DNA from 2 places in the Novosphingobium resinovorum genome. Region 2 is predicted to be linked to the other one. Evidence: riboswitches for the same ligand, from Rfam matches in the RefSeq annotation. Region 2 holds a riboswitch; the other holds the start of a gene.
What was found. A riboswitch is a leader RNA that binds a small molecule or an ion and turns the genes downstream of it on or off. The one in region 2 is predicted to bind thiamine pyrophosphate.
Positions count from the first base shown of each region.

Region 1 (4,223 bases), on a different replicon from region 2:
TTGAGGAACAGCGTTTCCCCGCCCGCTTCCACCAGCGTCGCGGCCGAGAACGGACGAGGGGAATGCCAGCGCAGCGCTTCCACTCGCCCGACTTGCGGGAAGTGTGCGAGAACGCCTTCCGCCTCGGCCTCCGTTATCGCGGGCCAGACGGGCGCCTCAAGCTCCGTGCCCATCCCGTGCACGAGATGGTTCGCCCGAGACACCGCGCCGCTCATGTCAGAACGCGCGCGACAGCGTCGCCACCACCGCCCGGCCGCCGCCGATGTAATAAGCGGGCGCAGAACCGGAGATCACCGTCCCGTTACGCCCAACGGTGTCCTGCGCGTTGCTGCTGACCGAGTACACGCCCGAAAGCACGCGCGGATTGGTCACGTTGATCGCGTTGACCCGCAAGTCCATGCGCTGCGCATCGATCAGCCCGGCCAGATGCACACCGATCGCCAGGTCGAGCGTCGCATAGCCCTTGATGCTCTCGTCGTTCATGAACGACGAATATTGCCGCCCGACGTACTTGAGCGCGGTGCTGCCGAACAGGCGCCCGTCGTCATAGGTGCTGCCCACGGCGAACTGGAATTCGGGGCTCGACACCGCGCGCTTGCCCTTCGTCGGCAGATAGTCGCCACCGATGGCCAGATCGTCGTCCTGCCGCGTGTGCAGATATTCGCCCGAGGCGTAGATGCTCACGCCCTTGGCCGGGCGATAGTCGATCTCGGCGTCGAGGCCGTAGCTGGTCTGACTGCCGCCATTGACCGTAGAATTGACCAGCGCCCCGCCGCTATTGATCACCGTCGCCACCTGCCGGTTGCGGAAGTGGTAATGGAACGCGGTCAGCGAAAATGACAGGCTCGGCCCGATATAGCGATAACCCAGTTCCTCGGAGACCGAGTACTCGTTCTTGAGGTTCGAAGTCCCCTGCTGCACCACCTCGCCGCCATAGTAGCTGTTGTAGAGCGCGAACTCGTTAGGCGTGCGGAAGTTCGTGGTCACGTTGGCGAACAGCTGCTGCCGCTCGTCCAGCTTGTAGTGCACCGACGCGCGCGGAAGCGCCGCGAAGCTGTCGGTATGCACCTTGTCCTGCGGCCCCGGCAGATGGTTGCGGCCATTGCGCAGCAAATCCACGCCCTTGAAGCCCACATCGACGGTCAGGCGCGGCGTGACGGTCACGCTGTCGGCGACGAAGAAGCCCTTGGTCACCGTGACCGTACGCGCGTTCTCGTAAGCGAGCAGGCGGCCGTCCGCAGTGCGGATCGCCTTGCTCGGATAGCCCCACTTGTCGAAGGGTTGCCCGTCCGCACCGATCGAGGTGTAGGTCTGCTGCACGCGGTCCGTGCCGTAGTCGAACCAGAGCCCCGCCGTGATCGTGTGCGCGCCGGCCTCCAGCGTCAGCTTGCTGACGTTGCCGGTCCGCATCTGCTTGCCGGTCCAGTTCCCCATCACCGTGGCGAGGCCGTCCACCGCCCCCGGCAGTTCCACCGGCTGCGTCAGTTCCTCGGTGCCGAGGTAATTGCCGGTCGTGGTCAACTGCGTCCCGTAAGGCGCATTGCCGTAGCCGAACTGGAGATACGTGGTGCTGTCGAGCGTCAGGCCGCTGCCGAAGTTCAGATGCACCGGCGCGGAGGTGTAGAGGTTACGGAACGGCGCGCGGTAGAGGCGCCAGTACCCGGTATCGCCCTCGGTATACTTCGCGCTGTAATTGAAACCGCGACCGTAAGCGCGCCAGTCGGCCAGCGACGGCGCCGGATAGCCCGAAGTCTCGGCCTCGTTGAACGACAGGGCCAGACTGGCCCGGTTGCCCTCGCCCCATTCAGCGAGCAACTTGGCGTCGATATGCTGGCGCTTGTCGAAGCCCGGCCCCCGCCAGTTGTCGGCGCGGTTGTTGGAGTACGACACGAAGGCCTTGAGCCCGGTATTGCCGATCTCGCCAGTATCGAAGCGCGCGAAAACGCGCCGTTCGTCGAACGAACCGACCGACAGGTTGACCAGTCCGCCCATCCGCTCCTTGGGATCGTCCAGCGTCAGCGACAGCAGACCTCCCGCCGCCGCGACGACCGGCGCGTCGATGTCCGCTCCGCCCTGCACGAGCCTGACCTGACGCACGTTCTCGGCATCGGCGAACTGCGAGGGATAGGCGTTGTAATAGCCGATGTCGTTCTGCGGCGCCCCTTCCATCAGCACGCCGATCTGGTCCTGCCCCAGCCCGCGCAGTGTCAGGCTGGAACTGGCCGAGAGCCCGTAAGGGTCGCTCATCGATACATTGGCGCCGGGCAGCAGGTTCACCAGCTGGAAGGCGTTGAACGTCGGTGCCTGCTTGACGATGAACTCGGACGAGATCGCGCTGACCGCCTTGGGTTCGGTCTGGTCGGGCAGCAGGCCCTCGGGGTCGGCATGACCGATGACCTGGATCGGCGAGGCATCGGCCTCGTCAGCCAGCGCCGGAGCCGCCGCGAACGCCGCCGTAAATAGGGCCGGGAATGCCAGCGCCGCGCCACAAAGATACGAAAAATTGCCCGTCATAGTCTCGCGTCCACTCCACTCGGAGGGATAACGGACCTGCCGCCAGCCCTCCCTACGCCGGTGTCAACCGGATCAGGTTCAGCGGGTCGTGGTCTGCTGACCACCTCTCAGCCGCGCATGAGCGGCCCCCCGGGGATGGAGCGCGCCTTAGGCGCTTCGATGCGAAGTGGGAAGCGATATTATTACAGGTTCGGGTCAGTAATCGCCCTGTTCGACGACGAGGTCATAAGCATCGCCCCGGTAGTAACAGTTGGTCGCCTCGACCAGACGGCCATCGGGCAGGAACGCGCGGCGCTCGATGGCAAGGCACGGATCGCCGGCCGAGATACCGAGCATTGCGGCATGTTCCGGGCTGAATCCCACCGAGCGCAGCCGCTGCAGCGCGCGCACCGGCCGGTGACCCTCCGCATCGAGGGCGGCATAGAGCGAATCCCCGACCACCTCGGGCGAGGGCAGCGCCCAGCCCGGGACGACGGCATGTTCGATCGCCATCGTCTCGCCGTCGGCGCAGCGGATGCGGTTGAAGCGCAGGATTCGCGAGCCCGGCGAGAGGCCGAGCAGCATCGCCTCGTCCGGCGTCACCACGCCTTCGGAGCGGTCGATCCACACGTTGGTCGGCTTGCGTCCGCGCGCGGCCATGTCCTCGGAGAAGGAGGTCATGATCGAGAAGCTCTTTTCCACGCGCTGGCCCTGATCGGATGCGCGCGGCGCGGCGACGAAGGTGCCCGCACCCTGCCGCCGCTCGAGCATGCCTTCGTCGACCAGGCCATCGACCGCCTTGCGGACGGTGACGCGCGAGACGCCGTATTCCTCCACCAGTTCGCGCTCGGTCGGCAGGGCCGCCCCCACCGCGATCCGGTGCTTTTCGATAGCGTCACGGATCAGCCGCTGGAGACGCATGTAGCGGGGGCCGGTCTCGCTGTCGCGAAGCGGGCCGATCTTGTCCACGGCTGCCATAGTTCTCCTCTATGTCCCGGCGATACGCCGGGAAAGGGATCGGGACAACACCAATATCATTAGTATCGCATTGGTATTGAAAATACTTGCCCTGCCGTCCTCGCCTCAGCTCGGCGAGCGCCAGCGCTCCACTGCGGCGGGCTCGAACAGGAGATGCCAGCGCGTGCCCACCAACGCGCCGCACCGCAGCCCATGGCCTGCCAGCGCTTCAAGGTCCGGTTTCGCGGAGGCATCTACGAGAAGACGCCCGTGCGTGGCCCATATCGCCGCGTCGGGGCCGATTGCCTTGCGCACATCCGCAGGCAGTCGGGCAGGATCGAACGCCTCGGTCCCATCCGCCTCGACTTTCGGCGAAGGCGCGGCGGCGGCAGGAGCCCTTGCCCCGCCGTGCGCCGCAGCGCGGATCTCGTCCGCCACCGCGTCCGCGATCGGGCCGAGCACAACCTGCAGGCCATGCGCCGAAGGCCGGATGATGCCCTTGGCGCCCAGCGCCCGCAGTTCCGCCTCATCGATCAAGCCCTGCTCCGCGACGACAAGGCGCAGGCGCGTGGTGCATGCGCCGATCTCGCGCAGGTTTTCCATGCCGCCAAGCGCGTCGAGGAAAGCCAGCCCCCGCTCCCCGGCGGGACGCTCGCGCCGCTCGGCCATGCCTGCGACTGCTTCTCGGCCCGGGGTCTTGAGGTCGAAACGCAGGATTACCCAGCGAAACACTCCGTAATAGACCGCGAAGTAAGCCAGGCCGACCGGCAACA
Region 1 covers NZ_CP017076.1:1,654,254-1,658,476, reverse strand. The annotation lists gene BES08_RS24575 (phosphotransferase enzyme family protein) at 1-173, opposite strand, end outside; gene BES08_RS24570 (TonB-dependent receptor) at 217-2,514, opposite strand; TPP riboswitch at 2,547-2,656, opposite strand; gene BES08_RS24565 (GntR family transcriptional regulator) at 2,710-3,471, opposite strand; gene nagE (N-acetylglucosamine-specific PTS transporter subunit IIBC) at 3,577-4,223, opposite strand, start outside.
Region 1: linked by a shared signal. The riboswitch ahead of BES08_RS24570 (TonB-dependent receptor) and the one ahead of thiC (phosphomethylpyrimidine synthase ThiC) in region 2 are both predicted to bind thiamine pyrophosphate.

Region 2 (4,223 bases):
GCGCCTGCCCGATGATGAGCAGGCGCGCGGAGGGGCTGGCCGCGACGAACGGGCGCGGCTCGAAGCCCAGCGCCGTCTCGCACAAGCGGCAGGCGCGGATTTCGCCGAGGAGGGCGTCGAGGGTCGCGGAGGCCATCTACCGCAGATGGCCACCTTCCTTGCCTGAGACAAGGCGTGTCCTGTTACCCCGCCTTGTCGAGAGCGGCGATGGGGTCCTTGGCGATCTGCGGATAATACGTCTCGAGCATGGCGTGCCAGTCCGCCGGAAGGTCCTCGAAGCGCTTCACCTTGCCGCCGTTGCCGAACAGATTGAGCGTACCGGGGCGATCGCCCATCCGCAGCCATTCTGGCCAGCTGCGCACGTCATTGGACTGCACTCGCGTGTCGACGTTGGTGACCGCCGGGTCCAGCACCAGCGCGCTCGGCGCGGACAGGGTGCTCACTTCGTTCAGATAGGACACCGAGCCGTCGGGGGCGGTCACCCGGGCGTGCGAGCGGTCGCGTACCGCGATCTCGCCGGTGCGCAAGGTGAAGGGCACGGCGGGGGTGTGGACGTGCTCGAAGCGGGGCGTACCCGGGACGTCGGGAATGTCGATCTCGTTGGTCGCCGAAACCCGCACGCGCGTGGGGATCGGACCGCGACCGCCGACTTTCACGGTCTCTCCCGTGATCGGGTTGCGGAGGTCGGTGAGGCGACGGCCGGTGTCGATATCGACGCGGAAGCTGATCTCCAGGTCGATCAGCTCGAAACTGCCGTCGGCGTTGTGCGTGATGCGCTGGATTGATCCGAGATTGATCGCATAGACCGGGATCAGGTCGCCGCCCGTCGCGGCCATGTACGGACCCTTGATCCACGAGAAGACGAGGCCGTCGTCCGTGCGATAGCGCAGCTTGCGATAGATCAGCGAGGCATCGGCCGCATTGGCGGGATCGAGCAGGCGCTTCTTCGGCGTTGCGGCCGCCGCCGGAAGCGAGGCTGCGGCAAGCGCGGTGGCGCCCAGTCCCAAGGCGGTTCGTCGGTTCAGTTTTGCTGCGTCGTTCTGCTCGATCATTTTACACTCCCCTTACTGCGATCGAGAAAGTTGATCGTTATCGGAGGAGCAACAAGCATGCGGCACGGGATTGGTCGCGTCTCGGATAGCGATGGGCTCAGCCCGCCACGCGCATCTCCATGAGGGACGAGGAGTAAGGCACGATGAGGCTCTTCGCGCGGTCCCAGGCGCCGCGCAGCCAAGTGTCCTGCACGGCCGGATCGGGTGGGAGGATCACCGGCATCGTCTCTCGCCCCTCTGCTCTCAGTGCCGCGTTCGCTTCGCAGGCGAGGAGGGCGAAGGAGGGAATCTCGCTGTCCTTCCATACCGCCGCCATGGCGAAGACCGGTTGGTCGGCGCAGGCGAACCAGCACTGGCGGCGCTTGCCATCCGTGGGCGAGGGGCGGCCCCACTCCATGAAGGCGGTGGCGGGCACCAGGCAGCGGAACTCGCTGTTGCGCAAGTTGCCGATCCAGAACGGGCTGTCGAGGTTGCGCACCGTCAGGATGCCGCGCTGCTCGTGCACCGAGGGCGGCGGCGGTACGCCCCAGAGGCGCGGGATCATCCGGCGCGGGGTGCGATAGTGGGGCCTCGGCCCGGCGATCGCCTCTCGCCCAGCCGTGATGACCGGCGCGAACTGCCCGGGCGCGACGTGGCCGCCGTCCCACGGGTCATTGCCGGATTCGGCCCCGAAGGAGCGCGCGACATGCGGCGCGGGCGCGTCGAGGCGATAGAGCATCGGCATGGGCTCAAGCCTCTAGACCCCGCCGATATGCGCGTCTATCACTGCGCCGTCCCCGGGGAGCCAGCAAGTGGCTGAGAGTTGTGGGTATGCTCCACAAGACCCGTCGAACCTGAACCCGTTAGTACGGGCGGAGGAAGTGGAGCGTCGGGTTTGAGCACGAATCAACACCCGCAGTCCGTCTCTTTTTCCGTCCCATGGAGAGAAAGAGAGGCAATCCATGGCAGACATCAATTCCAAGCTCGAGATCGGCGTGACCACCGGCGCCATCCGTGGATCGAGGAAGATCCACGTCGGCCCGCTGGGTGTGGCGATGCGCGAAATCCACCTCGAACCCGGCAGCGGCGAGGCCCCGGTGCGGGTCTACGACACCTCCGGCCCTTATACCGATCCCGATGTCACGATCGACATTTCGGCGGGCCTCGCCCCCAACCGGCGCGAATGGATCACGGCGCGCGGCGACGTGCAAGATTACGCCGCGCGCGAGGTGAAGCCCGAGGACAACGGCCTCAAGGGGCCTGACCGTTCGGCAGGGGTTCCGGCCTTCCCCAACGTCGTCAGGCGGCCCTTGCGCGCGAAGGCGGGCATGAACGTCAGCCAGATGCACTATGCCCGGCGCGGGATCATCACGCCGGAGATGGAATATGTGGCGGAGCGCGAGAACCTCGGCCGCGCGATGCTCAAGGAATACGTGCGCGACGGGCAGGCCAGAGATGGTGAAAGTTGGGGCGCATCGATCCCGGACTACGTGACGCCCGAGTTCGTGCGCGAGGAAGTCGCGCGCGGCCGCGCCATCATCCCCTCCAACATCAATCACCCCGAAAGCGAGCCGATGGCGATCGGGCGCAATTTCCTGGTCAAGATCAACGCCAATATCGGCAACTCTGCTGTCGCGTCGGACGTGGCGAACGAGGTCGACAAGATGGTCTGGTCGATCCGCTGGGGCGCCGACACCGTCATGGATCTTTCGACCGGGCGCAACATCCACGACACGCGCGAATGGATCATCCGAAACTCGCCCGTGCCCATCGGCACCGTGCCGATCTATCAGGCGCTGGAGAAAGTCGGCGGCATTGCCGAGGACCTGAACTGGGAAGTCTTCCGCGACACCCTGATCGAACAGGCCGAGCAGGGCGTCGATTACTTCACCATCCACGCCGGGGTTCGCCTGCCCTTCGTGCCGCTGGCGGCGAAGCGCGTCACCGGCATCGTCAGCCGCGGCGGCTCGATCATGGCCAAGTGGTGCCTGGCGCATCACAAGGAATCGTTCCTCTACGAACGCTTCGACGAAATCACCGAGATCATGAAGGCCTACGACGTCGCCTACTCGCTGGGCGATGGCCTGCGCCCCGGCTCGATCGCGGATGCCAACGACGAGGCGCAGTTCGCCGAACTCTACACGCTGGGTGAACTGACCAAGCGCGCCTGGGAGCAGGACGTGCAGGTCATGATCGAGGGGCCGGGCCATGTGCCGATGCACAAAGTCAAGGAGAACATGGAAAAGCAGCTGGCCGCCTGCGGCGAGGCGCCGTTCTATACCCTCGGTCCGCTCGTCACCGACATCGCTCCAGGCTACGACCACATCACCAGCGGCATCGGTGCGGCGATGATCGGCTGGTACGGCACGGCGATGCTCTGCTACGTGACGCCCAAGGAGCACCTCGGCTTGCCCGACCGCGATGACGTGAAAGTCGGCGTGGTTACTTACAAGCTGGCCGCCCATGCCGCCGATCTGGCGAAGGGCCACCCGGCGGCCAAGGTCCGCGACGATGCATTGTCCCGCGCCCGTTTCGAGTTCCGCTGGCGCGACCAGTTCAACCTGTCTCTCGATCCCGACACGGCGGAGCAGTACCACGACCAGACGCTGCCTGCGGAGGGCGCGAAGTCGGCGCATTTCTGCTCGATGTGCGGGCCGAAGTTCTGCTCGATGAAGATCAGCCAGGAAGTGCGCGAGTTCGCCGCGAAGCAGAACCAGCCGGTCGAAACCTTCGTCGCAGCCGAAGAGGCGGAGGCCGGCATGGCCGAGATGAGCAAGGTGTTCCGCGAAACCGGCAGCGAACTCTACATGGGTTCGGGGGGGCGCGAGCACGACTGAAACGATACGTGTCCGCCGTCATTCCCGCCCGGGCGGGAATGACGGCGTCGCATCGGAAGGCGCGCGCTACCGGCGGTCTACGAGCGATGTTCCCGGAGGCGCCGGGCCTTCAGGCCTGCGGGCGCGTCGAGTTGAAGAACAGCGCCTGGCTAATCGTTGCGCGCACGGTGGTTTCCTGGAACGGCTTGGTCACGAGGTAGGTCGGCTCCGGCCGCTCGCCGGTCAGCAGGCGTTCCGGGTAGGCGGTGATGAAGATCACCGGCACTTCGCCGAACTTGAGCAGGTCTTCCACCGCATCGATGCCCGAGCTGCCGTCGGCCAGCTGAATATCGGCAAGGACGAGGCCGGCGGGGTG
Region 2 covers NZ_CP017075.1:2,022,044-2,026,266, reverse strand. The annotation lists gene BES08_RS09445 (uracil-DNA glycosylase family protein) at 1-136, opposite strand, end outside; gene BES08_RS09440 (DUF1838 family protein) at 183-1,052, opposite strand; gene BES08_RS09435 (SOS response-associated peptidase family protein) at 1,150-1,776, opposite strand; TPP riboswitch at 1,820-1,930, shown strand; gene thiC (phosphomethylpyrimidine synthase ThiC) at 1,994-3,868, shown strand; gene BES08_RS09425 (response regulator) at 3,978-4,223, opposite strand, start outside.